DNA from 4 places in the Shewanella sp. SM74 genome. Region 1 is predicted to be linked to each of the others. Evidence: predicted binding sites of a transcription regulator. Region 1 holds the regulator's gene; each other region holds the start of a gene.
The links. Region 1 encodes sigma-54, which starts transcription at its own class of promoters, with help from an activator protein. Its sites were predicted from a motif close to GTTGGCACGNNNNTNGNNT; they were not measured.
Positions count from the first base shown of each region.

Region 2: norV (anaerobic nitric oxide reductase flavorubredoxin) is a predicted target of sigma-54. The motif match lies at 6,121-6,139, and genes of this name have one in related genera.
Region 3: L5M49_RS15900 (BON domain-containing protein) is a predicted target of sigma-54. The motif match lies at 3,602-3,620, and genes of this name have one in related genera.
Region 4: L5M49_RS08740 (YggN family protein) is a predicted target of sigma-54. The motif match lies at 4,952-4,970, and genes of this name have one in related genera.

Region 1 covers NZ_JAKKRZ010000007.1:72,649-80,733, reverse strand. The annotation lists gene ptsN (PTS IIA-like nitrogen regulatory protein PtsN) at 1-265, opposite strand, end outside; gene hpf (ribosome hibernation promoting factor) at 268-555, opposite strand; gene L5M49_RS09335 (RNA polymerase factor sigma-54) at 584-2,062, opposite strand; gene lptB (LPS export ABC transporter ATP-binding protein) at 2,170-2,901, opposite strand; gene lptA (lipopolysaccharide transport periplasmic protein LptA) at 2,898-3,452, opposite strand; gene lptC (LPS export ABC transporter periplasmic protein LptC) at 3,439-3,999, opposite strand; gene kdsC (3-deoxy-manno-octulosonate-8-phosphatase KdsC) at 3,996-4,547, opposite strand; gene L5M49_RS09310 (KpsF/GutQ family sugar-phosphate isomerase) at 4,547-5,524, opposite strand; gene mlaF (phospholipid ABC transporter ATP-binding protein MlaF) at 6,168-6,986, shown strand; gene mlaE (lipid asymmetry maintenance ABC transporter permease subunit MlaE) at 6,983-7,768, shown strand; gene mlaD (outer membrane lipid asymmetry maintenance protein MlaD) at 7,825-8,085, shown strand, end outside.
Region 2 covers NZ_JAKKRZ010000004.1:113,471-121,555, reverse strand. The annotation lists gene L5M49_RS06270 (aromatic amino acid transport family protein) at 1-1,127, opposite strand, end outside; gene gbpA (N-acetylglucosamine-binding protein GbpA) at 1,689-3,134, opposite strand; cyclic di-GMP riboswitch class I at 3,258-3,357, opposite strand; gene L5M49_RS06260 (TMEM165/GDT1 family protein) at 3,768-4,322, shown strand; gene norR (nitric oxide reductase transcriptional regulator NorR) at 4,373-5,980, opposite strand; gene norV (anaerobic nitric oxide reductase flavorubredoxin) at 6,207-7,736, shown strand; gene norW (NADH:flavorubredoxin reductase NorW) at 7,729-8,085, shown strand, end outside.
Region 3 covers NZ_JAKKRZ010000015.1:107,802-115,886, reverse strand. The annotation lists gene L5M49_RS15915 (polysaccharide deacetylase family protein) at 63-1,202, shown strand; gene L5M49_RS15910 (hypothetical protein) at 1,416-2,192, shown strand; gene L5M49_RS15905 (DUF3224 domain-containing protein) at 2,322-2,726, shown strand; gene L5M49_RS15900 (BON domain-containing protein) at 3,012-3,566, opposite strand; gene L5M49_RS15895 (hypothetical protein) at 3,843-4,298, opposite strand; gene L5M49_RS15890 (sigma-54 interaction domain-containing protein) at 4,545-5,915, shown strand; gene L5M49_RS15885 (major royal jelly family protein) at 6,025-7,101, shown strand; gene L5M49_RS15880 (hypothetical protein) at 7,342-8,001, shown strand; gene L5M49_RS15875 (diacylglycerol kinase family protein) at 8,052-8,085, opposite strand, start outside.
Region 4 covers NZ_JAKKRZ010000006.1:186,757-194,841, reverse strand. The annotation lists gene hemW (radical SAM family heme chaperone HemW) at 1-32, shown strand, start outside; gene L5M49_RS08750 (DUF885 domain-containing protein) at 185-2,035, shown strand; gene L5M49_RS08745 (LysR family transcriptional regulator) at 2,692-3,633, opposite strand; gene L5M49_RS08740 (YggN family protein) at 4,074-4,895, opposite strand; gene glsB (glutaminase B) at 5,077-5,991, opposite strand; gene L5M49_RS08730 (YggL family protein) at 5,991-6,317, opposite strand; gene trmB (tRNA (guanosine(46)-N7)-methyltransferase TrmB) at 6,366-7,082, opposite strand; gene mutY (A/G-specific adenine glycosylase) at 7,283-8,085, shown strand, end outside.

The DNA of each region.
Region 1 (8,085 bases):
CAAATGCTATCGGCTCTTCACACTTAATTAGTATGGCAATGGGCTGATCTATATCGGCTAGTCGACCATGTGGAATGGCGATGCCGTTACCTATACCTGTGCTCCCCATCTTTTCGCGCGCCACTAGGCTTTCGAATATCTCTTGAGATGAGAGGGTCGGGTACTGGGCAGCGACTAAGTCGCTGATGAGTTCCAGTACCTTTTTCTTACTGCCCGGAGTGGCGCAGGTAGTGCACTCCGGCCGCAGTATGGTACAAAGTTCCATTATTAGTGTTTTGTTAACTTCTCTTTGTGTTTAATAACCTGACGGTCAAGCTTGTCAATCAGGGCGTCTATAGCGGCATACATGTCAGCATGCTCTGAAGTAGCAAAAACTTCACCACCTATGAGGTTTATTCTCGCTTCGGCAATCTGTTGCATTTTCTCAACATTGAGCACAACGTGCACATTATTGATCTGTTCGAAATGGCGTTCAAGTTTTGAAAACTTTTCTTCTACATATGCACGTAACGATTCGGTAATTTCGACATGGTGTCCACTTAGGTTTATTTGCATAGAAACGTCCTCCGATATCCACTGTAGGTTATAAACTTTTACGCTGATTAGAAGGTGGAATAAGCATAGCCTCTCGGTACTTCGCAATGGTTCTGCGGGCTACGTTGATCCCTTGTTCTGCCAGAAGCTGTGCCATCTTGCTATCGCTTAATGGTTTTTTCTGGTTTTCCGCTGCCACCAGTTTCTTTATAAAGGCTCTGATTGCTGTGGATGAGCACTCACCACCATCGTCAGTACCGACGTGGCTAGAGAAGAAGTATTTTAGTTCAAAAAGTCCCTTAGGGGTATGCATGTATTTTTGAGTTGTGACCCGTGAGATGGTGGACTCATGCATTTCTACCGCTTCGGCAATATCGTTAAGCACCATAGGCTTCATGGCTTCTTCACCATACTCAAAGAAACCTTGCTGATATTGCACTATGCAATTAGCAACTTTAAGCAAAGTATCGTTACGGCTTTCTAGGCTCTTAATAAACCATTTAGCCTCTTGCAGATGGCCGCGAATAAATTGGCTATCGGCTTGGTTTTTGGTACTGCGTGCCATAGAAGCATAATGTTGATTTACATTGATTTTTGGCATGCAGTCAGGATTTAGCTCAACGACCCAGCGGCCATTTTTCTTCGACACAGACACATCTGGGATAACGTATTCGTCATTATTGGGCGTGATCAACAAACCTGGGCGAGGATTGAGGGTTTGGATGAGTGCTATACCATCCCTTAATTCATCTTCTTTTAATTTAGTCTTACGCATCAACAACCTAAAGTCTCGGGCGGCGATCAGATCTAAATGATCTTTGATCAGCATACGGGCGTTTTCTAGGTTGGGAGTATCAGCGGCGAAATGCGACAGTTGGATCAGCAGGCATTCACTTAAATCGCGGGCGGCAACGCCTATGGGATCAAAATGCTGAATACGCTTGAGTACGGCTTCGACTTCGTCAAGCTCAACTTCAGGATTACCCATGGCTTCGAGAATTTCTTCAGTGCTTTGGGTGAGATAGCCCTGATCGTCGATGGCATCAATAATGGCGGTGGCAATGGCTAAATCGGTTTCAGAAAACGGCGTGAGGTTTTTTTGCCATTCTAAGTGTTCGTACAAACCTTCACTGGTCTCGCCTTGGAAGGGCATATCGTCTTCACGACTGCCGCCGGGGCCTGAGTTTGGGGAGGCGGTAAACACTTCATCCCATGTGGTGTCCATGGGGAGCTCATCGGGCATGGATTCTTTGGTTAGCGACTCTGCCGTATCTATGGTGGAGCTGTCTTTTTCTGGTGGCAGAGTGCTAGATTCACTGAAATCCGTATCGGATAGCGTTTGGTTTACAGGGGTTTTAGTGGCGTCGAATTGATCCTCTTCCAGCTCGAGAAGGGGATTAGAATCTAATGCTTGCTGGATCTCTTGCTGCAGTTCTAATGACGACAGTTGCAACAGACGTATAGCCTGTTGTAGTTGTGGCGTCATGGTTAACTGTTGACCCAGTTTGAGCTGGAGTGACGCTTTCATGTTACCGCTGATCCCTACGTTATTATTGTTGGATGAGGTCGCTTATTATTATCTTGAGTGAAGCCCAATGGCGGTATAAATTGCCTCCATTGGCTTCGCTCGATTAACTATAGCCTGAATTGTTCACCTAAGTACACAGCCCTAACTTGCTGATTGTCTAAGATCTCTGCTGGAGTTCCTTCGGCAATCAGGTTTCCGTGACTCACAATATAAGCATGTTCACATACATCTAATGTCTCGCGGACATTATGGTCTGTGATCAGTACGCCAAGGCCGCGACTTTTGAGTTGTTCGATAATCTTCTTGATGTCGATAACCGAAATAGGATCGACGCCGGCAAACGGTTCATCGAGCAAAATGAACTTAGGATTAGCGGCTAAAGCCCGCGCAATTTCGACGCGACGACGTTCGCCACCCGACAATGACATGCCTTGGCTGTCACGGATGTGGGTGATATGAAACTCTTCGAGCAGATGTTCTAGTTCTTCTTCTCGTTCTTCGTTTTTAAGTTCTTTACGAGTTTGCAGTACGGCCATGATGTTGTCATGAACAGTTAGCTTACGAAAGATACTGGCTTCTTGCGGTAAGTAACCTATGCCTTTGCGGGCACGCAGATGCATAGGATCTGCGGTTAAATCATCATCGTCGATAAAGATATGTCCCTTATCGCTCTTCACTAGCCCGACAACCATGTAAAAGGTCGTGGTTTTACCTGCACCGTTTGGACCGAGTAGGCCAACGACTTGACCGGTTTTTACCGTCAGACTGACGTCTTTAACCACTTGGCGACTCTTGTAACTTTTCGCCAGATTTTGTGCTCTTAAGGTGATTTGGGTCATTTAGAGTCCTGCTTTTTTACAGGTTTATCCGCCGGAGCGTCTGATTTAGCATCATCTTGATAGTTTTCAGGCTGAATAATAGTGATTACGCGATCGTCACCACTGCCAGTACTCTCGGCCATCAATTTCTGTTGAATCATGTTATAGCGGATTAAATTGCCTGTAACTTGGCTACCTGCTTGATCTAATGACGCCATACCTTTCAGAGTTAAGGTGCGGCTTGCCATATCGTAACGAATTTCTTTCGCGCTAGCCGATGCAGGACGGCCATCGTCTAATATCTGGCTATACGTAGCAGGGTTGCCTGTGGCGACTAAAGTTTTGCTATTTTCACCTTCAGCGGAAAATGCACGCAGTTCATTTGCTTGGATTTTTATTGAGCCTTGGGTAACTTCCACCGGACCAAAGAAGATAATCTGGTTGTTTTTGATATCCGCAGTTTGGCTCACAGCTTTAATTTTGACTTCTTGCTTTAAGTCGCCCACTTTCGCGAAAGCACTCATGCTCATAATTAGCATTAGGCTGGCAAGTAATACGTTATTTTGCTTCATATGTTCCTACTACCTGACTGGTCAATTGCACTTCTTGCGCGTTGAGGTCGGCATAAAGGCCTTGGCCTTGAATATTAAAATCTTTCCCTGTGACGTAAATGGTACGGTCAGAGGTCATTATCATAGTGTTGAGATCGAGTTCCAGATAACTGGTGGACAAGGTCTGAATCGGTTCTTCTGGGCTAATGGCATCGATAATAACATTATTTTCTAATACAACCTTGCCAGTTTCCTTGTTTAGCTTGCCCTGATCTGCCCTGAGCTGCCATTGTGCTTTACCTTGGTCTGGATAAACAAGATAAACAGGTTGAGTAAAGAAAGTTTGATTCGTTGAATCATAATGTTCCATGTGTTTCGCCGTCACACGGCTATTCACTAGTCCTTGCTCATTGAACTCAACACTGCGCAGATCTTCAACGATGAAATCTGGGGTATTTTGATCTTTTACTCTGTTATCGGAATCACCGCTGTGTTTGTTCTGGACCTGCCAGTAAAGCGCTAGTGCAGTTCCAAAAAAAGCGATAATTGCGAGTGTCACACGACTCATATACTCATTCCATGGGCCGAAGTGAATTTATTTTGACTTAGGAGTAACAGATCTGTGAGTTCACGCAGTGCACCGTGGCCACCATTGAGCGTAGTCACAAAATGGGCGTGTTGGCGTACATAGGGGTGGCCGTCAGCAACACTGACCGCTAAACCGACGACATTCATCACGGGGAGATCGACAATATCATCACCGATATAAGCCACTTCTTCTGGGGTGACACCATAAAGTGCGAGCAATGCTTCATAGGGCTCGAACTTATTGTCTACGCCTTGGTAAATATGGGTAACACCAAGGGCTGTCATACGGTTTTCAACGATTTTGGATTGACGCCCTGTGATCACGGCGAGGTTGAAACCGCTGGTGAGGAGTGAGCGCACGCCATAACCGTCACGGGTATGGAAGGCTTTGAGCTCTTCGCCGCTATTGCTCAAGTAAATACGGCCGTCGGAAAACACCCCATCGACGTCACAAATCAACAGTTTAATCTTTTGCGCGCGTTGCCACACATCATCACTGATTGGGCCGTAAAATCCTTGCTGTGGCATTAAATGACTCCTGCTTTAACCATGTCTAGCATGTTAAGAGCGCCGATAGGATGGCGGTCTTTATCAATAACAATTAATCCGTTGATGTTTTTTGAGTCCATCACTTGCAGTGCTTGGGCGGCCAACACATTATCCGTGATCGTGACGCAGTTACGTGTCATCACATCGGCAATGGGCGTCGTGCGTAAATTCACTTCGGCATCAATAACGCGGCGTAAATCACCGTCGGTGAAGATACCAACCAGCTTGCGCTGATCATCAATAATCGCCGTCATGCCTAAGCCTTTCTTGGAGATTTCGTACAGAGCTTCTGTGATGCAAATATCGTGGTTAACGAGCGGTAAGTCATCACCGCTGTGCATGACATCGCAGACTTTTAACAATAACTTGCGTCCTAAAGCACCGCCAGGATGGGACATTGCAAAGTCATCACGGGTAAAGCCTTTAGCTTGTAGTAGCGCAATGGCAATCGCATCGCCCATCACTAAGGTCGCGGTAGTGCTCGACGTTGGAGCAAGTCCAAGTGGGCAAGCCTCTTCTGGGACTTCAATACATAAATGTACTTTAGATAATCGCGCCATATTCGATTCGGGTTTACCTGTTACCGCGATAACGGGCACGCCCATACGTTGGATGACCGGCATTAAGGTGAGGATTTCGCTCGACTCACCGGAATTTGAAATCGCTAAAATCACATCGTTATCGGCCAATACACCCAGATCGCCGTGGCTGGCTTCACCCGGATGCACAAAAAATGCGGGCGTTCCTGTGCTGGCGAGGGTGGCTGAAATCTTATTGCCGATATGGCCCGATTTGCCCATTCCCATGACAATCACTTTGCCTGTGCAGTTGAGGATCAACTCGCAAGCTGCTGCAAATTCAGCCGAATCAACATATTGATAAAGATTGTCTAGGGCTGACTTTTCAATGTCGATAACTTTACAACCCCATTGGCGCAGTTGTGATTTGTCTACCATGTCTATCTCTCTTTTTGCATTGTCTTTGTCGCCCCATTGATGGGATTGGAATAGCACAATTTGGTACGCGATAAAGATGATATGTAATAGGCTTTCTGCCAAGTATTAGTTTGTTTTCAGACAATTTAGCTTATGTCTTGCTGTGGTTAATTACCGAAAACAGCAAAACAATTGCGGCAGGCTAGAGCGATTGATCCGACTCGTCAAGTTCAGCTGCGTTAGCTATTCACGCACAATAACGTGTTTAGCGGCAGAAGGTCTTGAGCAATATCATCGTCTTTGTCGTTTATTTCAATGGATTTATTCCATATCGCAGCGGGTATTACCCTATGGGATGCCTCTATTGCGCAATTGCGTATCGACTCTCCCCGATAAAAGTGGGCAAAGAGTGAGCTAAGTGCGAACGAATTAGCCAATACTGCCAATTCTGCAACCAGGTTGAAAACATTAAGTAACATTTTACCTGTGCAGAGTGAAAACTTAGGGCGCATTTTCGCTGTAAATGAGGCAAATTGAAAGTATCGCAGGGCGATAGTGTCGATTCGGTTGTAGGTTAAAGCGCAATTACGTACAATTTGCGGCTCTTCGATTGGTCAGTCTCGGAAGACTAGGATCACCTCATTTGCAAATGTCGGAATCAAGCATGACTCAAGAACAAACGCCGTTGGTTGAGATCCGTAATTTGGGGTTTAGCCGCGGTCAGCGTGTGATATATGAAGATATTAGCCTGTCCATTCCAAGGGGCAAGGTGACGGCGATCATGGGGCCGAGCGGCATAGGCAAAACGACCCTGTTGAAATTGATTGGCGGCCAATTAACGCCTGACCATGGACAAGTGTTATTCGACGGTCACGATATCCATGGCGTGAGTCGTAATGAATTATTTAGTCTGCGTAAGCGGATGAGCATGCTGTTTCAAAGTGGCGCGCTGTTTACCGACATTAATGTGTTCGATAACGTGGCGTTTGCACTGCGTGAACATTCTGGACTGCCTGAAGACATTATTCGCACTATCGTGCTGATGAAGCTTGAAGCCGTAGGTTTACGTGGTGCCGCTCAGATGATGCCAAGCGAGTTGTCCGGTGGTATGCAACGCCGCGCCGCATTGGCTAGAGCCATAGCGCTTGAACCTGAAATGGTGATGTACGATGAGCCTTTTGCAGGGCAAGACCCAATATCGATGGGCGTGTTAGTAAAGCTTATTCGTGAGTTATCCGATGCGCTGAATCTGACTTCAATTGTAGTGTCCCACGATGTGGATGAAGTGCTTGGCATTGCCGATTATGTATATGTGGTGGCTGACAAAAAAGTCATCGCCCACGGTACCCCTGAAGAATTAAAGTACGCTGATAATCCGCAGCTGAAACAGTTTATTCAAGGTGCTCCGGACGGCCCTGTGCCGTTCCATTATCCGGCAAATGATTACCAGCAAGAATTAATGGCAAAAGGAGTTGGCAAGTGAAGTTAATCGACAGTATTGCCGACTTAGGCCGCAGCGCGATTGAGCTAGTGCTCGGTTTTGGCCGTGCAGGCCTTATGCTGTGGGGTGCGATTTTTCGCTGGCCACGCGTGCGTAAAGGTTTTCCATTATTAGTGCGCCAGATTTATGTGGTCGGTGTGCAATCCATGGTGATTATTTTAGTCTCAGGACTCTTTATCGGCATGGTGCTCGCACTGCAAGGCTATAACATCTTAGTTGGTTTTGGCACCGAAGAAAGCTTAGGTCCTATGGTGGCGCTCAGTTTACTGCGTGAGTTAGGGCCAGTTGTTACCGCGTTATTGTTTGCGGGACGGGCGGGTTCAGCATTAACCGCTGAAATTGGTTTAATGAAAAGCACTGAGCAGCTTTCCAGTTTAGAAATGATGGCGATTGACCCATTAAGGCAGATTATTGCACCGCGCTTTTGGGCTGGAGTGATCAGTATGCCATTGCTGGCGTTGATGTTTACCGCTGTAGGTATTTATGGCGGGCACCTTGTTGGCGTGGAATGGAAAGGGATCGACAGTGGTGCGTTTTGGTCGATTCTGCAGGCGTCTGTCGAATGGCGTCAGGACATAGTTAACTGCTTGATCAAAAGTGGTGTGTTTGCCGTAGTGGTCACTTGGATTGCGTTATATCGCGGTTATCAAGTGATCCCAAATCCGGAAGGCATCAGCCGTGCAACGACCCAGACTGTCGTTCAGTCGAGCCTCGCTGTATTGGCATTGGATTTTTTACTGACAGCCCTGATGTTTGGCCGCTAACGGAACACTGCGGATTTCGACACAGGTTAGATGGATTAACAGAGTGGTAGCTGAACATGTTGACACGAAAAATTGAATTATTAGTGGGTGTGTTTCTTTTAACAGGATTGGCCGCTTTTTTGGTCTTAGTCTTTAACGTCGCCAATATTGAAGTGAAAAGCAGCGATAGCACTTATACCATACAAGCCAATTTTACCAACATTGGTGGTTTGAAGGTGCGTTCGCCAGTCAAGGTTGGCGGTGTTGTCGTTGGCCGAGTGAGCAGCATAGATTTAGACCCAGTTAAGTTAGTGGCTGTGGTCACATTAGTGATGGAC
Region 2 (8,085 bases), on a different contig from region 1:
CCAGCAATGACTAATGCAACAGATCCGCCAGACACTTGATAACCACCGAGCTGCGACTGACGTTGACGCAGTGCCATAACAATTGGCAAGAAGATGATCATCACGACCAATGGTACGGCCGCAAATCCCAGTACCGCCACAAAGCCTTCAGGCAAATACAAGGCACACAAGACAGGCGGAATAAAGGTGAGTAACCAAGTTTGAATACGACCGGCAAACGTTTCTTTGGCACGAGTTAATTCGGCGATAAAGTCATATAAACTTAAGGTCACACCGAGGAATGAGGTCACTAAAGCTAAGTCAGCGAATAATGAAATACATTTGCTGATCCAAGGCGTATGAGCAATATCCTGCAATGCCGTGACGAGTGAAGGTAGTGAACCTTCAAAACTATTCACCTCATATCCGCCGACAGTGCCTAAAGTCACCAATAACCACAGAACATAACAAGCAAGTGGGATCGTCGAGCCGATTAACAACACTTTACGCAGTGATACCGCATCGCCATCGAGATAACGCACTAAAGTGGCGATACAGACGTGGAAACCAAACGAAGTAAACACTACGGGAATTGCCGCCATCCAATTGCTGGTCATAGACTCGGCAATCGCGCCAGTTGCCATGCTAGCAATACTGACTTCGGGCAATAAAAATAATACCACCACCACGAGCAATAGAATCATTAACGAAAATAGGAAACGTGAAACTTTATCGACCCAAGCAACACCTAGCGCCGCAAAGCCACCGAGCACGAGTGTAAATAACAACACTGCGACTTGATTATCGAGCACGATATCGAACATGTTCTTCGCTTTAAGCACTAATAACGAAGAGCCGCCGGTGAGATAAGCCGCGGTCAAAGCAAATAATAAACTCAGGAAAGAAGCACCTTGAATTATTTGACCTTTTTTACCCAGTAACTTACCCGTAATAGCATGCACGTTATCCCCCACGCCAGTGCGTAAGTTAATTTCGAGCATAAGTAATGAGGTATAGGCGGACACGCCCCAAATAACGACGAGTAACACTAAAGCAGGGATAATACCTAAAGCCGCTGTGGCTAAAGGTAACGCTAACATACCTGCGCCAATGGCCGTCCCGGCAACGATGGCGATCGAGCCTAACATTTTTGAATTCACACAATAGTCCTGTTCAATAATTAATTATTATTTTATTTGAGTAAGATTTGAACCGATAAAGCCTTGCGTCTTAAATCGAAATAAGCGACACATCACTTAAAGCATCCAATCAGATCTCGACCTAGCAGATCAATTGGCCCCAATAGCTTTTGAATGTTTCAACCCAGTAGCCATTGAGGCTAACTAAATCGATTATTGAAAAATGGCATGACTTTCAATTGTGATAGCCCAAATTAATGTACCGATATAAGCATCGATTAAATAGATAGTTTGGGACATTAACAGAGCCAAACCCAGTGGGCAAGCCAGTTGTGAACAAAGAAGGGCAGCAAACGGTACGGTAACAACTTAATAGCGCTGTGATAAACGAAAATATACAAGCCAACAAAAGCGCTACCTTTGTTGAGAATACCTGTAATCTTGTATTAGGCTCGAATCAAAATAAAGCCGGTCTTTTTCCATCCGATGCAGACAAAAAGGGCTTAAACACACGGATATGTTTAAGCCCAATCACATCATGTTGAGAATTGATTAACTCAAAAAGTTAATTTACAGCTCAGTCCACGCCATAGCCCAAGAAGCGCCAACACCTGGTTCAAATCCAGTGGCAGAAGCCGACCACTGCACGCAATAGCCGCTATAAGGGAATGGCTTACATTGATACACTTTGCCATTTTTAGGCTGTAACACTGTAGTACCTGCAACGTAACCTTTCACGCCTGCTGGGAATACAAAATCAGCTTCTGGTGCAGGAGCTTGGTCCTTTAAGAAGAGATCAAAGTTCTGCTGAATAACATCACCTTGTTTAGGCTCAGCTTTTACCTGCAAATGATAATGCCCAGCTTTAGGCTCAACGACGTCTAACACTAAGCTAGCACTGGTATTGTTAACAGTTTGGCTCACAAAACCTGCCGCTGTGCCATCATGGCTAAACAAATACGCTGACACTAGCATCTCGGCGTTACTGGTCACATCAAAGCTGACCTTCGCCGCACCATCGATAATTTGATAATCATCGGCAAGTGAAGTGACTTCTAAGCTGTTGCCCGGAGCAGGAGCTAAATCAAATCCTACTTCGACACGCTCAATACCTGAGTTTTTCGCTGTAAAAATGTCGTTTTTGCCATACACAGGCTCAATCACACCCGATGCATTTTTTTGTCCCGCTTTTAACTGGGACTGCTGGGCATTAATCGCGCTTGCTAATAGGAAAGGCCAATTTTGTTTATCACCTTGAGTCGCATCGCTAATGGTAATGACTGTTTGCTTAGCCGCTTGCTCACCATTGGCGTCAAACACCCGGGTCATCACTTTATCGCCTGCTTTTAGATCGAGTGACGGATTGATATCCCCCACATCTTGCCATTCACTCGGCACAACAGGACCCGAGCCCAAGTTCACATCGATAGCATTGTAGAAACTATTCGTCGTATCTCCCACTTCCCACACGGCCAAGATCACTTGATAACCACTGCGACCTTCTGGCACGTAGCAGTCATGGGTCACTAACTTAGGCGGCTGTTCCATACCACCATCAACTACGCAAAAGGGTGCTAAGTCAAAGCTCGCTCGACTCAAAGCTTGGTTTGGGTTCCAATCTTGGCGAGTTAAATAGTAACGCCAATTACGGGTGACATGGTTTGCTGTGAACTGCCAACTGAACTTATTCCAGCCCGCTTTAATATCCGTCTTTGCCCAACGGCTCGGACTTTGTTCATCCAAAGGTGAAAAAGCACCATTGCCAGCACTCGCCAATTTGCCATCAGCAGGACCTGATTCAGGAAAACCCGATGGCCCCTCAACACTTTGCGGCTCCCATTGCACCGCACCACAATTGGCATTTTTACCTGTTTTACAGGCATATGAACGCGATTCAGGTGCCACAACATAACCGTGCGCCTGCGCAGAGATACTCACAAACGCATTCGTCGCCATTACTGCCGCGGCCAATAAACTCAATTTAGAAATAGGGGAAAAAACAGTAGGATTTGCCACTTTAATGCACTCCATTGATTGCCTATCATCCTAAACATAATGATAGGCTTAGATATAAAAGTGGTATTTGGGCAAACAACAGCATTAAACAGCAGTCGTTTATCTTTCACAGAAATCGAATTCTGCGGCAACTCCGCTATCTTAGTTCACTAAAAAATCCATTTACAACCTTAGACCGGAAGCTTTGCGTCCTAACTTTTCAATTAGTTTGCCAAATACAGTCGTTATCATTGAGTCACTACGAGTTAACAGTATGTAACTAAGTAGAAATGACTTGGCTAAATTAGCAACAAAAGACAACGTTGTCAAAAAATAATTCATTTACATTCATTAAGTTACAGAATGTGAATCGGTATTTTTCTGACACCCGTCAAACATTTATCAGCACCTACTGTTATAAACTCGTGCTTGAAACTAAATCTTACCTAGGTATAATGCCCACCTCGCTTCGGGGGAGTAGCTAACTGGATTTCGAACCATCGTCATCTAGGGTGAACATCAACATACTTGGCAACATGCCATGGTGTTCACAGCAAATCATAGATTTGCCCAGCAAGACCTGAGCACAATTACCGCACCTAGGGGTGGACGGTTTATTGTGCTTATGTCATAACCACCCCTAAAGGATCACACTTGGAAGCCCTACTTGCCTCAACCTTTACGGTTGCTATCGCCGAAATTGGTGATAAAACTCAATTACTTGCACTAATCCTCGCCGCAAGATTTAAAAATAAAACCGCCATTATTTTAGGTATTTTGCTGTCGACATTATTTAACCATTTTGCCGCCGCTTGGATTGGTCAATGGGCCATTAACTGGGTAAGCCCAGATCTTGCACGTTATTTAGTGGCTGCGTCCTTCTTCGCGATCGCTCTTTGGGTGTTAATCCCAGATAAAGTCGATGCAGAAGAGAGCCGTTTCTATAAAATGGGCCCCTTTCTCGCTACCTTTATCCTGTTTTTTATCGCCGAAATGGGGGATAAAACGCAAATCGCAACTGTGGTATTAGCCGCAAAATACGATTCATTAACTATGGTGGTTGCTGGCACAACCTTAGGCATGCTGCTTGCTAACGTACCCGTAGTGATCGCAGGCCACTTCAGCGCTGAAAAATTGCCTATGTTGTGGATACATCGTGGCTGCGCCGTATTGTTCGCACTCTTAGGCGTAGCAACACTGTTCTTCTAAGAATCGAGGCAGGGGTTTTGCTGCAGAATAAAATTTCTTCACGCAATATTTTATTCTTTTAAACCTAACCGTTTTGCAAGTCGGTGCAAATTACCTGTATCGATTTGCAATATTCTTGCACACGCAGCCCAATTTTGTTGATTCGCGGCTAAAACTTGACGAATAAGTTGACGCTGATATCTCTCAGTCGCCGCCTTAAGCCCCAGTATAACACTGGAATTATCTTGCGATTGTCGCTCACGACAGGCCGACTCAGACCTAAATGCTAATTCACTGGCTGGCGTTGCGGCATCTGATGGCCTATCTTCGTCGACTGTTCTGTGTGCTTGATTCATCAAAGAATCGAGCTGAAAATGTTTATCACTTAAGCTGATGTAAGCCGTTTTTAGCTCGGCTTTCGCCAACACCGCAGCCCTGTGTATCGCATGCTCTAGCTCACGCACATTACCCGGCCATGTGTATTGCTCTAATAACTGCTGCGCTGCGGGTGTGATATTGATATGGGTGAGTCCTAACTTCGCTTTACAACGTTCAAGAAAAAAACCTGTCAGCATAACAATATCTTGCCCACGCTCTCTTAATGGTGCTACGTGGATAGGAAATACGCTCAACCTATGGTAAAGGTCGAAACGAAAGCGCCCTTCCGTTGCCTCTTGGTGCAGAATTCGATTAGTGGCAGCAATAATCCGAGTATTAACTTTTAGGCTCTTATCACTGCCCACTCGCTGTAATTCACCGTATTGTAAAACCCTCAATAACTTAGCTTGCAGCCCCAAGGGAAGCTCCCCGATTTCATCTAAAAACAAGGTCCCCTTGTCAGCGAGTTCAAACTTGCCTTGCCTATGACTGATTGCCCCCGTAAATGCCCCTTTTACATGCCCAAATAACTCGCTTTCGGCGACGGACTCCGGCAATGCAGCGCAGTTCAAATAGATAAGTGATTTATCGGCTCTGGTCGATTGATTATGTATCGCCGCGGCCACTAACTCCTTACCCACACCGGTTTCGCCGGTAATTAATACCGATAAGTCAGTGCCTGCCACGGCACTTATCTGCTGCTTTAGCGATTGGATCTGTGTGGATTGCCCTATGATCTCCTGCTGACTAGCAGGACGATTGAGCACCTCAGTGCCATTGGAAACTTCAACAACTTGGGATTCTAGCTGTTGCATCAATAACGCAGTATTAAGACTGGCTGCGGCCAGTGCGCTGATCACACGCAACTCGCTATCACTAAAACCATCAAACTGATGAGGGTTGAAACCATCAATGGTGAGCGCCCCAATTAAGCGATCGTTCGCGATTAGTGGTAAACCAATGCAAGCATGTACATGTAAGTTCGCACTATGATGTGGAATTAAACCATCATACGGATCGGGAAGTTCACTGTCGGCAGGGAAACGAACCACATCGCCAGCACGGGCGATAGCCTCTAATCTCGGATGCTCACTAATTTGAAAGCGCCGCCCTAACACTTCGGCAAAGAGCCCATCTATCGCCAAGGGGACAAATTGCTGCTCCCGAAATGCCAATAATGCCGCAGCATCACAATTGACACGCCGCCTGACCACTGCCAACAAACGCTCAAATCTGTCTTGCGTCGACACGCCGACAGTTAAATCTAAGGCTAACTGAGTTAAATCAGCATGGGCACTCATAGCACATCCACAGTCAAATAAAGTCATATTGACAACAGTGTAATGTCAATTTGACCAATATCAAATTGTCATTATGACACCAACAAGTGATTTCAAATGTTGAAATACGTTAATACCAATAAAAATCAACGCCTTACAATGTTGGCATAGTGAGTGCAATAAGAGATTTAACTAAATAAGCAAGATTTACGTAGCGCATTCATTATTAATTATCACAGGTGTATTTATGACTATTCATGTAAAAAACAATATCCACTGGGTGGGTCAACGCGATTGGGAAGTGCAAGATTTTCATGGTACTGAGTACAAAATAACTAAAGGCACAAGCTACAATAGCTACCTTATCCGTGAAGAAAAAACCGTGTTAATTGATACAGTTGATCATCGTTTTAGCCAGCAATTCTTACAAAATCTTGAAGCTGAAATTAATTTAACCGACATAGACTATATTGTGATGAACCATGCAGAGGAAGACCACTCAGGCGCCCTGACTGCATTAATGGCCAAAATTCCTAACACTCCAATTTACTGCAGTGAAAATGCGGTCGACTCCATTGTAGGACATCACCACCACCCAGAATGGAATTTCATTACCGTAAAGACAGGGGATAGTTTAGCGATAGGCAATGGTAAGCAACTGATATTTATCGAAGCACCTATGTTGCATTGGCCAGATAGCATGATGACATACCTCACCGAAGATGCGGTTTTATTCAGTAACGATGCCTTTGGCCAACACTATTGCGACGAACATTTATTCAATGATGAGGTTGATCAAAATGAATTAATGGAACAATGCCTACGGTACTACTCAAACATTTTAACGCCCTTTAGCAGCCTAGTGACGGCTAAAATTCACGAAGTATTAAGCTTTAATTTACCTGTAGATATGATCGCAACTTCACACGGCATTGTGTGGCGTGATAATCCTGCCCAAATTATTCACCAATATTTAGCTTGGGCCGACGCTTATCAAGAAGACCGCATCACGATTTTCTACGACTCTATGTCCAATAATACTCGCATGATGGCCGACGGTATTGCTCAAGGTATTCATGATGTTGACCCCAATGTAGCAGTAAAAGTGTATAACGTCGCACGTCATGATAAAAACGAAATCCTTGCACAGGCATTTAGGTCAAAAGGTATTTTAGTCGGCTCATCCACCATGAATAATGTGATGATGCCTAAAATTGCCGCCATGCTTGAAGAAATCACGGGCCTGCGTTTTCGCAATAAAAAGGCGGCAGCTTTTGGTAGTTATGGCTGGAATGGCGGCGCAGTCGATAGAATTCACACTCGTTTGATGGATGCTGGTTTTGAAACCTCGGTGGGATTAAAAGTCAAATGGCGTCCCGATCGAGATGCGATGCAAGAATGCCGTCAGCACGGCCAGCGAATCGCACGAGAATGGGCATTGCGTCCCCTCGATAGCGCTAATAGTCGCTCTATCATTAATCAAGTCATGTCAAAACCTAGCCAAGCCACCACGGCCAGTCAAACAGCTGAAAATACTGCTACTAATAACGTCCCTGTGACGGCACCGATTGCAACAAAAGCGTGCGAATTAAATGATACACAATCAATGATTTGCACCGTTTGCCAATGGGTTTACGACCCTGAAAAAGGAGAACCTAATCAAGATGTCATTGCTGGCACACCTTGGACTCAAGTGGCCGAAGACTTCCTCTGTCCCGAATGTGGCCTAGGTAAAAGCGTTTTCGCTGTCATAAAAAATGAGGTGACTAATGCCTAAGCCAATCGTCATTATCGGCAGTGGATTCGCGGCATATCAGCTAGTCAAAACACTGCGACGTTTAAACCGCGAACAACCGATTACAGTTATCACAGCCGACTCTGGTGAGGAATACCATAAACCAGATTTAAGCCATGTGTTTAGCCTTAAAAAAATGGCGTCAGACCTCATAAAATTGACCGCGACTGAATTTGCACATGAACAACAAATTGATTTAATAAATCACTGTGAAGTCATAAAAATAGATAAAGTTCGTCAGGTAGTCTGTTGCCATCAAGGACGCGAAATTGCGTACGAAAAATTAGTGCTTGCCACAGGTGCTCGACCCTTTATTCCGCCTATAGAGGGG
Region 3 (8,085 bases), on a different contig from region 1:
TTAACCAGTGCGTAAAGAGAACTAACTTATTCATCTTTAAACATTATTTATAGGATGAAATCATGAAACTGAAATCGATAGCCGTTGCAGTTGGGCTTTGTGTTGCGAGCTTGAGTACTGGCTTAAGTGCGGCCTACGCCAGCGATAAAACCATTTACCTTACCTTTGATGATGGTCCAATTGACGCGACCTTAGGGCTGTTAGATGCGTTAAAGGATGCCAATATTAAGGCGACGTTCTTTATTAATGCGTTTCATATGTATGGCGAAGGAGATGAAAACGAGGCATTAGCGGCTGTCGCCCTACAACGTTTGCTAGACGATGGTCATATTCTGGCAAACCACAGTTACGATCATATGCTGCATAACTGCACTGATGGCGTGCAATCTGGGGCGGCATATTGTAATCAAGTTGGACTCTGGCCTGTAAAATCCTATCAAGATGCGGCCACCGATTTCACCTATTTTGTGACGAACACGGCCAAAGTGGTTGAACTTATTCCTAATGCCGCCAGTTATCCCAATAACAAGATGACTAAGTTGGCACGTTTGCCTTACACCAATGGTTGGCGAGTGACCAGTAAACTCAAAGGCGACGGCTTGTGTGCGACATCCGATACAGTGCCGCCTTGGGACCCCGCTTTTGCTTGTACCGCAGAAACCTCGACCAACAGTTCGCAAGTTGCGGTGCAAATTCAAAACATGCTCGCTGAGAGTGACTATAAAATATTTGGCTGGGATCTAGACTGGGGACCAGAGGATTGGGGGGTTGCTTTTCCTGCTGAATCCATGGCCGATGGGGTTGAGCTGGTGGCAAAAGTCAATCAAGTGATTAACACCTGCGCAGGAACGACGATGAATCCGCTTAACAGTCGTACGCAGAACTTAGATTGTAGTGATGGTTTACATAACGGGAAAGTGGTTATCTTGACCCACGACTTCCTGTTTGAGAATGCTCACCGCGGACAAGGTGCAACCATCAACTTGCCTAAAATTAAGCGTTTTGTTGAAGAAGCTCAACGTCAAGGGTATCGTTTTGATACGCTAGATAACTATGCCCCTGCTTGGCAGGAGCAGCATAATTATCAACTACCTGAGTTTGTGTCCTATCAAGATAAAATCTATTCCCTAGTGCAAGCACATTTCTCCCAAAGCAATTGGCAACCGAACCAAACCCCAGCCTTGTGGAAAAACGAAAAGTAGTGATGTATTGGGCTGAGTATTTACTCGGCCCATCATATTTGTCGAGTAAAAGGCATGTTGCTGAACTTAGCCTGACAAAATTCAAAATAGCGGCATTTTTTACACTTTACCCACTTCGCTTTAACTCAGTATCTGTAATACTGCTCCGACATTGATTTGAAGTTTATCGGTGTTAGAAAAGTAGCGCATAACGAGCGTGATTGGGGAGAGAAGATGAGTACGTTTGTAAAATTAACCATAGCGGCAACCTTAGTGGTATTAGCCTTACTTGCTGCGGGTATTTACCGTTTCAACATGACCAATGATGATATTTATATGGTGATGGAAGATGGACAGGTGATGCAATACGATGAAGCCATGGCGCATGAAAAAACTCAGGCTCAGGCGAATGAGATCGAAACTGTGACACCTTTTGAGGTAAAGCCTGTGGCGAATGCATCGGAAGTGATGCTCAAACTCTTTAGCTTAAATACCGCCAATCCTGTTGAAATAACGCTGCCTGAGGGCGGCAAGTCCGTTGCACTGACTCATTTTATTAAGATCAAGCAAACAGAGTTTGCTATGGGCGATTACCAAGATGGTGAGGTAAAAGGTCGAGCATTACTCGATTACTTGCGCATTACACCGTTAAATTTCGATCCCGCTCTAGAGCCGGACACCCAAAGTGACGCACCGATTCAAGATGATCCTAAAATGCAAACTATGCCCTTTGTGGCGCCCTTTATTGTGACGACTCAAGGTTCAGGCGTATTTTGGTATCTTGGATTGTTTAATCTGGATTTTAAACACAATAGCTTGAAACACTTAGGCAGTGTCATGCTTGGCGATCGAATCGAGGTGGATAGTATTGAACCTGTTTATCCTTTTGAAGCCCCATTTAAAATTGCTGTGACTTATCGTGATAGAGCGTCTGACCAACCCATGTCTGAAACCCCTGAAATAGTCAAAACCATAGAGATGATAGTGAGTGAGACCAGCATACATAAGTAACGTGTAAATGCCATTATGGATCTACGTAGGCTTATGCTAAGTTGTTTTTCGGTCTGTGGGTGATGTTTGCTTCAGTAGCAAGCGTTAGCAGGTAATAGGTCAGCATAAGATTTCGACAAGGAGAGTGTCATGCAAGTTAGCAAAATCACTGGGAAATTTGATGTTAAGCTCACTCCTGATAGCCCCTATGCTACTGGCATTGGTGGTGTGACCCTAGGGCGTATGGGCTTAGATAAAACCTTTTATGGTGAGCTTGAGGGGCGCAGCAAGGGGGAAATGCTCAGTGCTATGACGTCAGTCAAGGGCTCAGCTGGCTATGTGGCCATTGAACAAGTGGTTGGTAATTTGTGCGGTAAGCAGGGCAGTTTTGTATTACAACATTTTGGCATTATGACCGATGGACAAAATCGTCTGATCTTAGAAGTGATACCCCATTCTGGGGCGGGGGAGTTGCTGGGGTTAACTGGCACTATGACCATCAATATTGAGAATGGCCAACATTTTTATGCATTCCAGTTTGGCTTTGAAGCTTAGTTTGACTTTGAAGCTTAGTTTGGCTTTGAAGCTTGAGTAACGCCTGCGTTTTAGCTCAGTTTTCTGTAACTCTTCTCCTTTATGATCATTCGAGTCATCTTAATTCACTCCTCTTAATTTAAGTGAGTAAGTCTTTTCGATTGAGTCTGAAAATGGACATAAAAAAACCAGCTGAGGCTGGTTTTTTTGATTCTTTTTTCATAAAGCACTATCGAACCTTGAGTCTAGATCGGCGTGCTGTTACTTAAAATACGTTTAATTTAAAAAATGCCGTTGTCGCGAGAGTTAAGACACTTTTTTAACAACTTTAATTTTATCAACGACCTTTTTCACATCGTCGGTATTTTCGGCAATTTTCAGTGCTAGTTGACGTTCGGCATCGCTGGCAACTTCACCTTTCAATGTCACTATGCCATTGGCAACATCCACATTAATTTGGGTGCCGGATACGTCAGTTGAAAACAGTAAACGCGTTTTGATGACAGTGGCAACTTTAGAGTCAGTTAAGGTGGCAACAACTTCACTGGTGCCTTCTTTTTCATTCATCACAGTGAGTTGGTTATCGACATCTTTCACCCCATCTAAACTCTTGATGAGCTCTGTGGCGAGGGCTTTATCCACACTGCTTTCCACTTTACCTGTTAACGTCACTTTACCATCTTTGACATCTGTAATGATGTCGAAGGAATTGAGATTCGTGTTGAGCAGTAAAGTGGTTTCTGCTTTACCATCGATCCACGCATCCTTGGTTCCGCCTTTCCAATCTTGGGCGGCAGCCACATTTAAACTGATTGAACCGACAAGTAAAGCCACTAGTACTGATGCTGTTGTAGTTTTCATAATCATATCCTCCGTTGTTTTCTCGAAGCTAGATAATGCGCCAATCGTGCCAATGTTTTTAAGGTAATGATTTTTAATGTTTTAATTGTTTTATTTGGCGTTTTTATACCTTGGCATTTTCCTTTTGGTCGGTCTTTTTTACCGACAAAATGTAATTTTTTCTGGCATGCTGAGCCATCATTCGAGCATAAAAAACCGCACTCATCAGTGCGGTATTATGTCTGTAGTAAAAGTGGAGGGGAGTCGGTTAAATATGGCTCACTTAGCGACAGGGAATTAATGGTGATTGAGCGATCCCGTACCGTCGTAACTCATTTGCAGCCAAGCGGCACCCTCTGCAAGTTGGTTTGCAAGTTGTGGCTGATGCGCTTGCCTTACTGCTTGTTTTATTTGGATTAGCACTTGCTGCTCTATATCGACAAGGGCGGTCATAGCCTGCGAGATTTGGCACTGTTGCAGCAATTCTGTTGCTTGAGTATAAGTGACGGGCACGGTGTGACTTAGGCCATTAATTGGCTCGTCAGCCAAACGTCTCAGCTGTTCAAACCGAGTTAACATTCGTTGGTGGATGTTAGCTTTGGCGGAAAAAACACGCTTAAGATTATAGTCTTCGACATACCTCCTCGCTTGGTTGTAAAATGTGAGTCCTTCCTGATTCAGCTTGATGATTTCATCGATCAACATGATATCGGCGCGGATATCAGTCTGATGTTGCACAACATTAGACTTCATTATGGGCCTCCTAATGCCAGTGTTCGACATAGATTGTTTAACTGCTTGGGTAAACTGATTTTGTTTCGTTCAGCTACCATGCATATTCTGTTCTCGTTTTTAATGATATTTTAACAGGCTGATTTTTAGACTGATATTCTCAGTTCATCGAGATATCATCTTAGAACATCGGCAACTATTACCGTTGCTGTTGTTAAAATTTCATGGCTGACATACAGTAGTTTTTCATACAGGGAGTAGATACGCATGGCTCGACTGACACTTTTTTATCACTTGCAGGATGTTAGCGCCGAGCAAGCAATCATCGAACTTGCTGGTGCTGCTGACTTTAATAAGCTACGCAGTGTCGATGACTTGCCTTGGATAGAGCAGCTAGGGGCAAATCACGTCGATGTTGCCATTATTGAGTTATCCAGTCTTAGTCGTGAAGATTACCTTGTGCTGCTGGATAATGCGGCCATGTCAAATATTGAGTTTATTTTTCTCTCCGACGGTCAGCCAAACCCCAATCTTGATCAGTTAATGTCTCATTTTGCTGGTTACCACTTTCGCAAACCTTACGATATGCCGCTAATCAGCGAAATTTTTGCTGATTTTGCACAGTATTTAGCATCATCGCCTAATCGACTGCATCCTTTTGCTAGCGAGCTAGACCAATACGGTTTGCTTGTTGGTTCATCAGCTCCTATGCACAAGCTATACCGCACAATTCGTCGCGTCTCTGCTACAGGCAGTAATGTGCTGATTATTGGGGAAAGTGGGGTCGGGAAAGAACTGGTTGCTAATACCATACATCTTGCCAGCCCTAGGGTGAACGAGCCTTTTATTGCGATTAACTGTGGTGCATTAAGCCCAGAATTGGTCGACAGTGAGCTGTTTGGCCATGTCAAAGGCGCATTTACGGGGGCGAATCGCGATCACAAAGGCGTATTTGAACAGGCTGAAGGCGGGACCTTGTTTCTCGATGAAGTCACTGAAATGCCGATTGATCATCAAGTGAAGTTACTCAGAGTGTTGGAAAATAGCGAGTATCGTCCTGTGGGTGGCGACAAAGTGCAACGTGCAAACGTACGTATTGTGGCAGCGACTAACCGTGATCCCATAGTGGCGATAGAGGCTGGGTTATTTCGAGAAGATTTGTACTTTCGTTTGGCTCAGTTTCCCATTCGCGTTCCGCCCTTACGGGAACGTGGCGAGGATATTATTGGGCTTGCGCAGCATTTTCTTGCCTATCGTAACGTGGCCGAAAAGCAGAATAAGAGCTTAGCTGAAGACTGTATTCAGATGATTGCTAAGTACCCTTGGTCTGGTAATGTGCGCGAATTAAAACATGCAATTGAGCGAGCCTATATTCTGGCCGATCAGGATATTTTACCCAGCCATTTACAGCTACCTCAGACGAATGAAGTGGGTTTATGTGGTGGTGAACAAGTTGTTATCCCCCAAGGCATGCGCTTAGATGATTTAGAGAGAATCGCTATTTATCAAGCACTAGAAACCACTCAAGGTAATAAAACGGATACCGCCGAACAACTGGGGATCAGCGTTAAAACCCTCTACAACAAGCTCAGCAAGTACGAGCAGCAAGTCGAGACCGGTGAAACGACTGCTGAATAAACATTAATTATCAAATTAATATTGAAACAGAGCTAAACTTTATACTCTTTTTTTTGTAAATAATAACTCCTATTCTACAGCCCTTAAACAGAAAAAGCGGAGATAGAATATGAAACACTTATTAACAACAGCATTATGGCTTTCTTTGACAGCCAGTAGTTTTGTAAACGCCACCCCAGCAGTAGGAAGTCTTGAAACAGTTGCTGAATTGCCAATACGACCTGGCAATGTCAGCGTCACTGCACAAGGTCGGATTTTTGCCACAGTACATCCATTTGATACACCATCAGGTTTGCAATTGATTGAAGTTAATAGTGAGACCAACGCTTATAAAGCTTGGCCTTCAATGGATTTGCAAAAAACATCGACAGCCAATACTGCTCAATTTGATACCTTATTAGGTATTGCTCAGGACAAGGCTGGACACCTCTGGACCGCAGATATGGGGTTAGAATTAGGCCAGACAAGGATTTGGGGATTCAATATTAAGGACGGCAGTCTATATAAACAAATCGTCCTACCACAAGCTCTCGCGCCTAAAGGCAGCTTTATGCAAGATCTGGTTGTCGACTCTCAAAAAGGCTGGATTTATTTAGCCGATATCGCCAACCCAGGCCTCTTAGCGGTGCGTATCGACGATGGTCATACAATACGTTTTTCAGGTCATAGCTCGCTGCAGGCTGAAACGGATGCAGTAATGAACATAGATAACAAAACAACATTGTTTAATGGCAAAGTCGCCAGTGTCGCGGTCAATCCAATCAGTTTATCTGCCGACGGAAGTACACTCTATTATGGTGCAATGAATGGCACTCACTGGTATCAGTTATCGACTGCGGCTTTACAAACAGGCAATAATGATAAAATTATCGCCACGGTAAAATTAGTCGGAGCCAAGCCTGTATCAGATGGCGCAGCAACGTCCAAACAAGGTAATCATTACTTTACCAATTTGAACCACAATGCCATTTCCATACTAGATAACAAAGGCACACTAACAACAGCGGTCAGTTCTCCACTACTGGATTTTCCTGATAGTGTGCAATTTGGTGAAACAGGCTGGTTATATATTTCAGTGAATCAATTGCATAAAGCAAAAGCCTTTAATGGAAAAGCCGAAACCGCCAAACCGCCTTACCGTATCATGCGACTCTGGACCGGTGAGGATACTGCTGCGGGTCAATAACACCTTAGCTGCAACTGCAAAGTTGCAGCTTATATTTGCAGTATGAGTTATATCGCAACTGGTATTTACGTTGATGTGAGTCTTTGGTTTAACTCGAAAGCGTCTAGAAATGAGTTAGGTGTTGATTGTGCAAACTATCAATGCCTCTTATTGTTACTGGCACAGGTCAATATTGAATGGTGAGATAATTTTTGGAACAAGGAACAAGGAACAAGGAACAAGGAACAAGGAACAAGTTCAGTGAAACTCAATCAACCTTCTAAAAATGCATTTTATATTCAAACTCTGAGTACTCAGTACCGACCTCTATTATGGCTGTTTGCTGCTGGGTTATTACTGCTTGGTTTACTCTGCGCCAGAGCAACCTATTTACAACCCGATCCGATACTACAGCTTGTTCTCGGCTGGGTAACACTGTTTCTATTGTTACCCGTGTTACCGACTGCGTTTGTTCAGCAACAGTGTTGGTTAGATGCTGAGCAACAGCAATTGTGGCTCGGTAAAGGTTTCTTCAATGGGAGGTATATGGGATTGTGGCGGTGGCGTTCCTATGCCTTTTCGGACATCAAAGCAGTGCAACTTTATCAGCTGCAAATCACCCGCTGGCATCAGATCAGCCGCAATCGCCAAGCGGAAGATACTGTCCAACATTATCTGGCTTATTTAGAATTGCACCAGCCCAACGGTGCTCAATTGATATTAGGTGACAGTACTGATAGAAAGGAATTACAACAAGTTCTACAGCAATGTGCGCAGGCGATAGATTGTAAATTTCAGGATTTTAGTAACACCACTCAAAAATCACTTCCCAAAGGTAGTGAATTTAATTTCATGCGGGTACTGGTTCTGCTGGTTATATTTATTTTGTTGAATATTTTATATTTTTTGTTTGTTCTATAAATTCTCAGTCATCCAGCCTAAAAAGTTAGGCTGGATGTCCTCCGCAACGATCACTCATCTTGCTCAGTGGTTTCCTGATAAGGA
Region 4 (8,085 bases), on a different contig from region 1:
TTGTTAATGATTTACTGACACAATTTTGCTGAGTTAGCCGTTAAAACATCTATATAAATAATGTGTTAGTAACAAATAGTGCCGTTTAACACTATTACTGCTAACACATTTTCTAACACTAATATCCATACATTCTTGTTCCGCTTCTTTAGTATTGATGCAAATCAATCTAGGAAGCCTGATCATGCCAATAAAAACTAAAATCAGCTTAGTCGCACTGACCCTTTCAGCTCTACTGACCATTCCCGCGTATGCAGCATCAACTGCGCCAGCCTTACACAGTGCAAGCGAACCTGTGAATGCAGTAGCGCAAACCGAATCAGAAAAAGCCAATGCTCTGTTCGAAACCATCTTCATGGAAAACATCATGGCGAGCCCCATTTCGCAGACCTATATGGGGATCAAGCAAGACTATGATAAATGGGATGAACTGGGTGATGCCGCCGATGATAAAACCCTAGCGCGCACAAAAAAACAACTGGAGCGGGTCAATCAGATTGATGCGGCCAAGCTCGATCCACAAACAAACCTCAGCCTTACCTTACTAAAACAAAATCTGCAAAATGACATCGAAGATGACCAATGGCGCTATCATAATTATCCTGTAAATCAAATGTATGGCGGCCACTCTATGATCGCCTCCTTCTTGATTAACCAACATCAAATCACAGATGTCAGCGATGCTATGGCCTATATCAGCCGCTTGAATGGCGTTCCCAAACGCTTAAATCAACTACAGACAGTATTAGCCGTTCGCGCAGATAAAGGCATTATCGCGCCTAAGTTCGTATTCGCTTATGTGATTTCAGACAGCCAAAACATCATCAAAGGCGCGCCTTTTGATAAGGGCGACGACAGCGCGTTACTCGCAGATTTTCGCCGTAAAGTTAACGCATTAGCGATTAAAGAAACGGAAAAGCAAGCACTGCTTCAACAGGCTGAGCAAGCACTCGTTACTCAAGTCGAGCCCGCCTATAACAAACTCATTAGTTACGTAAAAACCTTAGCTGCCAAAGCTGATGACCGCGATGGTGCGTGGAAACTCCCTAACGGAGCCGCCTATTACAATAATGCCTTGGCCCGTACTACCACGACAAACATGAGCGCCGATCAAATCCATGACTTAGGACTTTCTGAGGTGGAGCGTATCCACAATGAAATGCGCGCCATTATGAAGAAGGTCAACTTTAAAGGCAATTTGCAGCAATTTTTTAGCTTTATGCGTGATGATCCCCAGTTCTACTACCCCAATACCGCCGAAGGCAAAGCCGCCTATTTAGCTGAGGCGACTAAGTTCATCGACAATATGAAGTCGCGCTTGGATGAAGTGTTCAAAGTAAAACCTAAGGCCTCCATGGTAGTGAAGCAGGTTGAAGCCTTTAGAGAAAAATCTGCTGGTAAAGCCTTCTATGAACAACCGGCACCGGATGGTTCGCGTCCAGGTAGCTACTATGCAAACCTATATGACATGAAAGCCATGCCAAAATACCAAATGGAGGCGCTGGCCTACCACGAAGGTATTCCGGGTCACCATATGCAGATAGCCATTTCCCAAGAGCTGCAAAATATTCCTAAGTTCCGTAAGTTTGGGGGCTATACCGCGTATATTGAGGGCTGGGGTTTATATAGCGAATCTTTCCCAAAAGAAATGGGACTCTACGCCGATCCCTATTCTGACTTTGGTCGCCTAGCAATGGAGTTGTGGCGTGCCTGTCGCTTAGTCGTTGATACTGGTATCCACGCTAAAAAGTGGACCCGCGAGCAAGGCATTGCCTATTACGTGGACAATACGCCAAATGCTAAATCAGATGCGGTGAAAATGGTTGAACGCCATATCGTTATGCCATCGCAAGCGACAGCTTATAAAGTAGGTATGATTAAACTACTAGAGCTAAGACATAAAGCAGAGCAACAGCTTGGCAGTCAATTTGATATCCGCGACTTCCATACGCTAGTACTTGCTAACGGCGCATTACCACTGGATGTACTAGAACAACAAGTCGATCTCTGGATAGCCAGTAAGAAGCAGGCCTAATGCCTTAATGCTGAGCCGTGAAGCATTGTTAACTTGCTTCACGACTAAAGCGACATAAGTGAAAGTCTTAAGCTGCGCCCAATAAAAAAGCCACTAGAAAGTGGCTTTTTTATTGGTACCATTATCCCGTTAGATAACAGAACCCTTCTCACTGTGGGTCACTATATTTGTTGCATTAATATATGCTTTAGCACTCGCCTTCACATCATTTAACACACAGTTGCGACTTTAGGGTACAGGGAGACAAAACTTGTGCTCAAGGCTACAAACCATCAATAAAAAAATTACCTCAGCGATAAGGCTGAGGTAAACCAAAAACTAGGATGATGGTTTAAAGAGCCAACATTGTTTTAGTTCTCAAACTTCTGTTGGCTGTGATCCAAAACTGCATTAACGCCGACCTGTATACAAAAATTGAAAGGGGTCATTTCCAATAAACGTATAGGACTCAGATCATTCCGAATCAACTGTTACCATTGTATTCAATTAAGAACAGAGTTCAAGGATGTTATAAAAAAGTGCTTTAGTAACCCCTAAAAAACCATCAACAAATGTACTCATCAACTCGATCTAAAGTATTGATTTTAAATGACCAGAAAAGTATCTGCCCAATTTAAAACCACATAAGACTGCTTTTGAGAACAATGTTTCCTATTTTACTGACGTTTACTGAATAATTCGACATAGGGAGCATCCCAATACGGTGGCGTTCCTATGTGATCTTTGATGAATTCGATAAAAGAACTGACCTTAGGTGCTAAGTGCTTACGACGGGGATAAACCGCCTGCAATGGCAGATGGTGGGTCAATTGCCAATCCTTCAGTAAAGGCACTAATGTCCCTTTAGCAATTTCATCTTCCATCAGATAACTCGCAAGATACACAACGCCAAGACCACTGATTGCAGCAGATTTTAATGCAGGCGCATTATCCACCCTGAAATTACCCGATACGCCAATTTCACAGTAGTCATCACCCTTCTTAAATTGCCACATGCTGTGCTCGTGCCACTCGCCTTGATAGACCAAACAGTTGTGGTCAACTAGCTGCTCAGGTCGAGTTGGCTCGCCATGTTGAGCAATATAGCCAGGCGAAGCAACTAACAGGAATTGGCACTTCATCAGAGGTCTAGCAACCATGCCAAGCGGTAATTGCTCAGACATAGTTAATAGTAAGTCTAAGCCTTCGCTCACGACATCCACTTTATGGTCCAGTAAGCTCACTTGTAGCTCAAGCTCAGGATGTTTTGCCATAAAAGATGGCAACGCAGGAATGATATGCATCACCCCAAAGGATTGGGAAATTCCAACCTTAAGCACGCCGCGGGTCGCATCATTTAAGTTATGCACGCTGGCTATCGCTTGTTCAGCGTCACGCAGCAGTTCTTCACCTTGCAGATACAGCAAATGCCCTGCTTCAGTCAGGCTTAAGCTGCGGGTGGTACGTTGAATTAATTGAACACCAAGTCTATGTTCAAGATCGGCGACTTGTGTACTGACCTTAGACTTAGAGATCCCAAGCCTTCTTGCGGCGGCACTAAAACTACCTGCTCTGGCCACATGAGTAAAAATCGCAATAGGTTCTAACAGTTCTAACATGGAAGTCGCCTTAAGCTGTTTACGACAATGATATTAACTTTCGGTGAATAGCAGTGGTTAGCGTAATCATCGCTTAAAAATAACCATAGCATTGATATCTCGCATCAAAATGACATAACGCAGAGATTTAGACCGAAAAAGTCCACTAAAGTAGGGGGTTATATCTGACTGATATGCCAGCTTTTAATTATATTTTAAGAGTATACCAAATATTCGTCTCTAGACTGTAACATTCCGAACTAAATCCCTGCAAGCCTAGCCTATTAAGCCACATCAACTTAGCCATAAGGGTTGTAGCCACGATTAAACCGTAGCCAATAAAAAAGCCCCTAGTCGATAAATTGACTAGGGGCGTAGCATTCAAGTTTGACTCATGCACAAGGAGATAGAAGTTATTGCAGTTAAAACTAAGGGCGATTCGCAAGAACTATTTACAAGAACTATTCACGCAGTTCCTTGGTTGAGTTTTGTGTCAACACATAAGGTGCTAGTTCTGGCACTTCTTGGCGCAATTGATTTTCAAGCACTAACAAATTTTCAAATCGGTCGCACAAACGGTCAGCCTTAGCTTCTAATCCCTTAGATTGGCTCTCAACTTGTTGCTCAATATCTTGGCCTAAATTGTCCATTTTTTTGGAGAAGGTATCCATCTTGGCTTCAAAATTCTCACCGCCACCAGACATGATTTGGCCACCTAGGTTCATCATAATTGCGCCAATTGAATTCTGGACAATTTGTTCCATTTCCAGCTCAAATTCATCGTTAAATGTACTTTGCATCGAGTCTTCAGTCGCCCCTAAATAGAAGCTATCACCATTCTTGTAAGCCACTGAGTCAACCCGTTTTTGAACGCCAGCCATCATTTCATCAAATTTTGCACCAGCGGCATCACCCATTAAAGGTGTTAAGGCCATACCAACAGCTTTGGAAGCAAGAGATACTGCCTCATTCACCAGTTCAATCACTTCTGGCACTTGAGTCGAAACTTCATCGGCATATTGAGTAACCAATTTTTTCTGCTTGTCGGTTAAGTTAACTTGCTTACCTTCCACGAATAACTTGTCAACTTCGATACGATACTTTTCTGTGCCCTTCTCGCTCATGACTAATTTTTTAGGCTCAACCATAACGTCATAATTTAAGGAAACTTCACAGCGTTCATCTATTTCTGGCTCTGTTTGTGCTTGCGCCAGCTGCACACTAGATGTTCCTAAAATCACGCCAGATAATGCAAATCCAGTTAATAACTTATTTAATTTCATTTTTGTTCGTCCTTTAATCTGAATAATTCGATAAACCTAAACTACTGAATAGCTTATAGCATGAGACGTGCCAATTTTATAACAATATGATTATGTTGAATTTTGAAAGTTAGCACTAAAAGGTCATTAGCGAAATTCGCTAACATTTAGTCTGATAGTGCTAATAAAACGTGAGGTAAAGCTAGAAAATAGAACGGCCGAGACGCTGACTTAGATGCTCAAGCATCGCAGTGCCCGCAAGTGAGTTGCCATTATTATCGAGTTCTGGCGACCATACACAAATCGACAGTTCTCCAGGGATCACGGCAATAATACCGCCGCCGACGCCACTTTTACCTGGCATACCAACACGATAAGCAAACTCACCCGCACCATCGTATAAGCCCGAGGTTGCCAACAGAGCGTTAAGTTGTCGAGTTTGCACTTGAGAGATAAGCTCAGACCCTGTGATACTTTTGCCGCGATTAGCCAAATACAACATGGCCTTAGACAAGTCAGCACAATTCATCTTCAAGGCGCAATAATGAAAATAGGTGCGCAGCACAGTATCAACATCGCCTTGAAAATTACCAAACGACTTCATCAAATAAGCGATAGCCGCATTGCGCGCACTATGCTGATATTCTGAATCTGCTACTTGTTTATCGAAACACACTTTATCGTTTTGGCTTAGTTGCCTGACTAACTCAAGCATTCTGTGTTTAGGTGCGCCTAAACGACTCTGCAATAAGTCAGCAATCACTAACGCGCCAGCATTGATAAATGGGTTGCGCGGCTTGCCACGTTCTAACTCGACTTGTACTAAAGAGTTGAATGAATGACCCGAAGGTTCTTTGCCAACACGGCTCCAGATTTCGGCTTCTTCATATAAAGTTAACGCTAAGGTTAAGCTGAAAACTTTGGAGATACTTTGAATCGAAAACTGCTCAAGGTAATCGCCCGCACCTAAAGTTTCACCGTCAACAGTCGTGACGGCAATGCCTAATTTGCCAGCATCAACGCTGGCCAGTGCGGGGATATAATTTGCAACCCTTCCTTGGCCGAGCAAGGGTCGAACTTTCTCGACCACTTCCTCAAGTAATGCCAACTCGGGCATTAACCCCACCAAATGTCGTACAGTTCGCTAACTTCAACCTGAGACACTTTTTGGGTCGCCCAGAATGCCTTAACTGCAGCAATATCTTCTTCGGTACATTTACCAATCGTTTGGGTGGCGATAATGCCTTCCCATTCGATGTGGCCGCCGCCATGGAAACCTAATTTACGGGTTTCGATCACTTCATCGATGAATTTATCTACAGTTGCATCGATATCGGCTTCAGATACTGATGCATCAAAAGTCCAAGCCATATCGAAACCTAACTCTTGGAATTCATCAACGCGCATTTTCTTACGTAAACGACGGCTACGATTAGTTGCCATAGTGATTTTCCCTTTTGTGTTTAAAATTAGCTAAAATTGAGTTCGTGATTAAGCGATACGCTCAAACATCAGATCCCATACACCGTGACCCAGTCTATGGCCGCGGGCTTCAAACTTTGTCAATGGACGATGATCAGGACGCGGCACCACACTGCCGTCGGCCGACTGGTTTTGATAACCCGGTGCGGCTTGCATCACCTCTAACATATGCTCGCTGTACTCTTCCCAGTCAGTGGCCATATGGAACACACCGCCAATTTTTAGCTTGCGACGAATAAGTTCGGCAAATTCAGCTTGTACGATGCGGCGTTTATGGTGACGTTTTTTATGCCAAGGATCTGGGAAGAACAATTGCACTCGGGCTAATGAACCGTCAGCAATCGCATGTTCTAATACTTCCATGGCATCGTGATGATACACACGTAAATTAGTCACACCAGCAATGGCGGCATCACTGAGGCAAGAGCCTACACCCGGTTTATGTACTTCAATACCAATGAAATTTTGCTCTGGTGCATCTTTAGCCATTTGTACTAAAGAGGCGCCCATGCCAAAGCCAATTTCCAGCACAGTATCAGCTTCACGACCAAAAACGTCGCTTAGTACCAATGGCACTGGGCTGTAATCTAAACCCATTGTTGGCCACTGGCTTTCAATAGCGTGTGCTTGGCCTTTGGTTAGGCGACCTTCTCTCAGGACAAAGCTTCTGATCTTGCGCAGATACTTGCCTTCTTCATTAAATTCAGCGGTAGTGACTTCGCTCATTTTTGCCTCGTCTAGTGGACAACACCATCATAAAAGAAGGGCATTATCCAAAGTTCAACATACAGTGCAAGCACTAATGGGGCGAAAGTATACCAAGATTATTTAAGAGTGCGAATTTAGCAGCGATTTTTAGCTTTAGATCCCTTGCCAACTTATCTTTGACGCTTGTCTAAGAAGATAACTGCCGCTACACTGCGCCGATGAAATCTACAGCCTCCTTCGCTACACGTATCATCTCTTGGTACGACAATCACGGTCGTAAAACTCTCCCTTGGCAGCAAGATAAAACCCCATATCGCGTATGGGTTTCTGAAATCATGCTGCAACAAACTCAGGTTGCGACTGTTATTCCCTATTATCTTAAATTTATGGCGCGTTTCCCCGATGTGTTAGCACTTGCTAACGCGCCAGACGATGAGGTGTTGCATCATTGGACCGGCCTTGGCTATTACGCTAGGGCGCGTAATCTGCATAAAGCAGCCAAAATAATCCGCGATGATTATCAGGGATTATTTCCAACACATTTTGAACAAGTGCTCGCCCTACCTGGCATCGGCCGCTCGACTGCAGGCGCAGTATTGTCATTGTCACTTGGGCAACATCACCCCATTCTCGATGGCAACGTAAAACGTGTATTAGCAAGACATGGGGCAATCGCAGGTTGGCCAGGGCAAAAGACGGTTGAAGAGCAACTTTGGCAACTGACGGATGCCTTCACACCGCAGCAAGATATTCAGAAATATAATCAAGCCATGATGGATATCGGCGCCAGTATTTGCACTCGTAGCAAACCTAACTGTGCCGCTTGCCCTGTAGCGATTGATTGCAAAGCTCAACTGATTGGCAGACAAACCGATTTCCCTGGCAAAAAGCCTAAAAAAACCATACCAACCAAAGCGGCGTGGATGTTAGTGATGATGCAAGACAACCAAGTCTTTCTAGCTAAACGTCCGCCAGCGGGAATTTGGGGCGGGCTCTGGTGTTTCCCTGAATTCGCTACCCA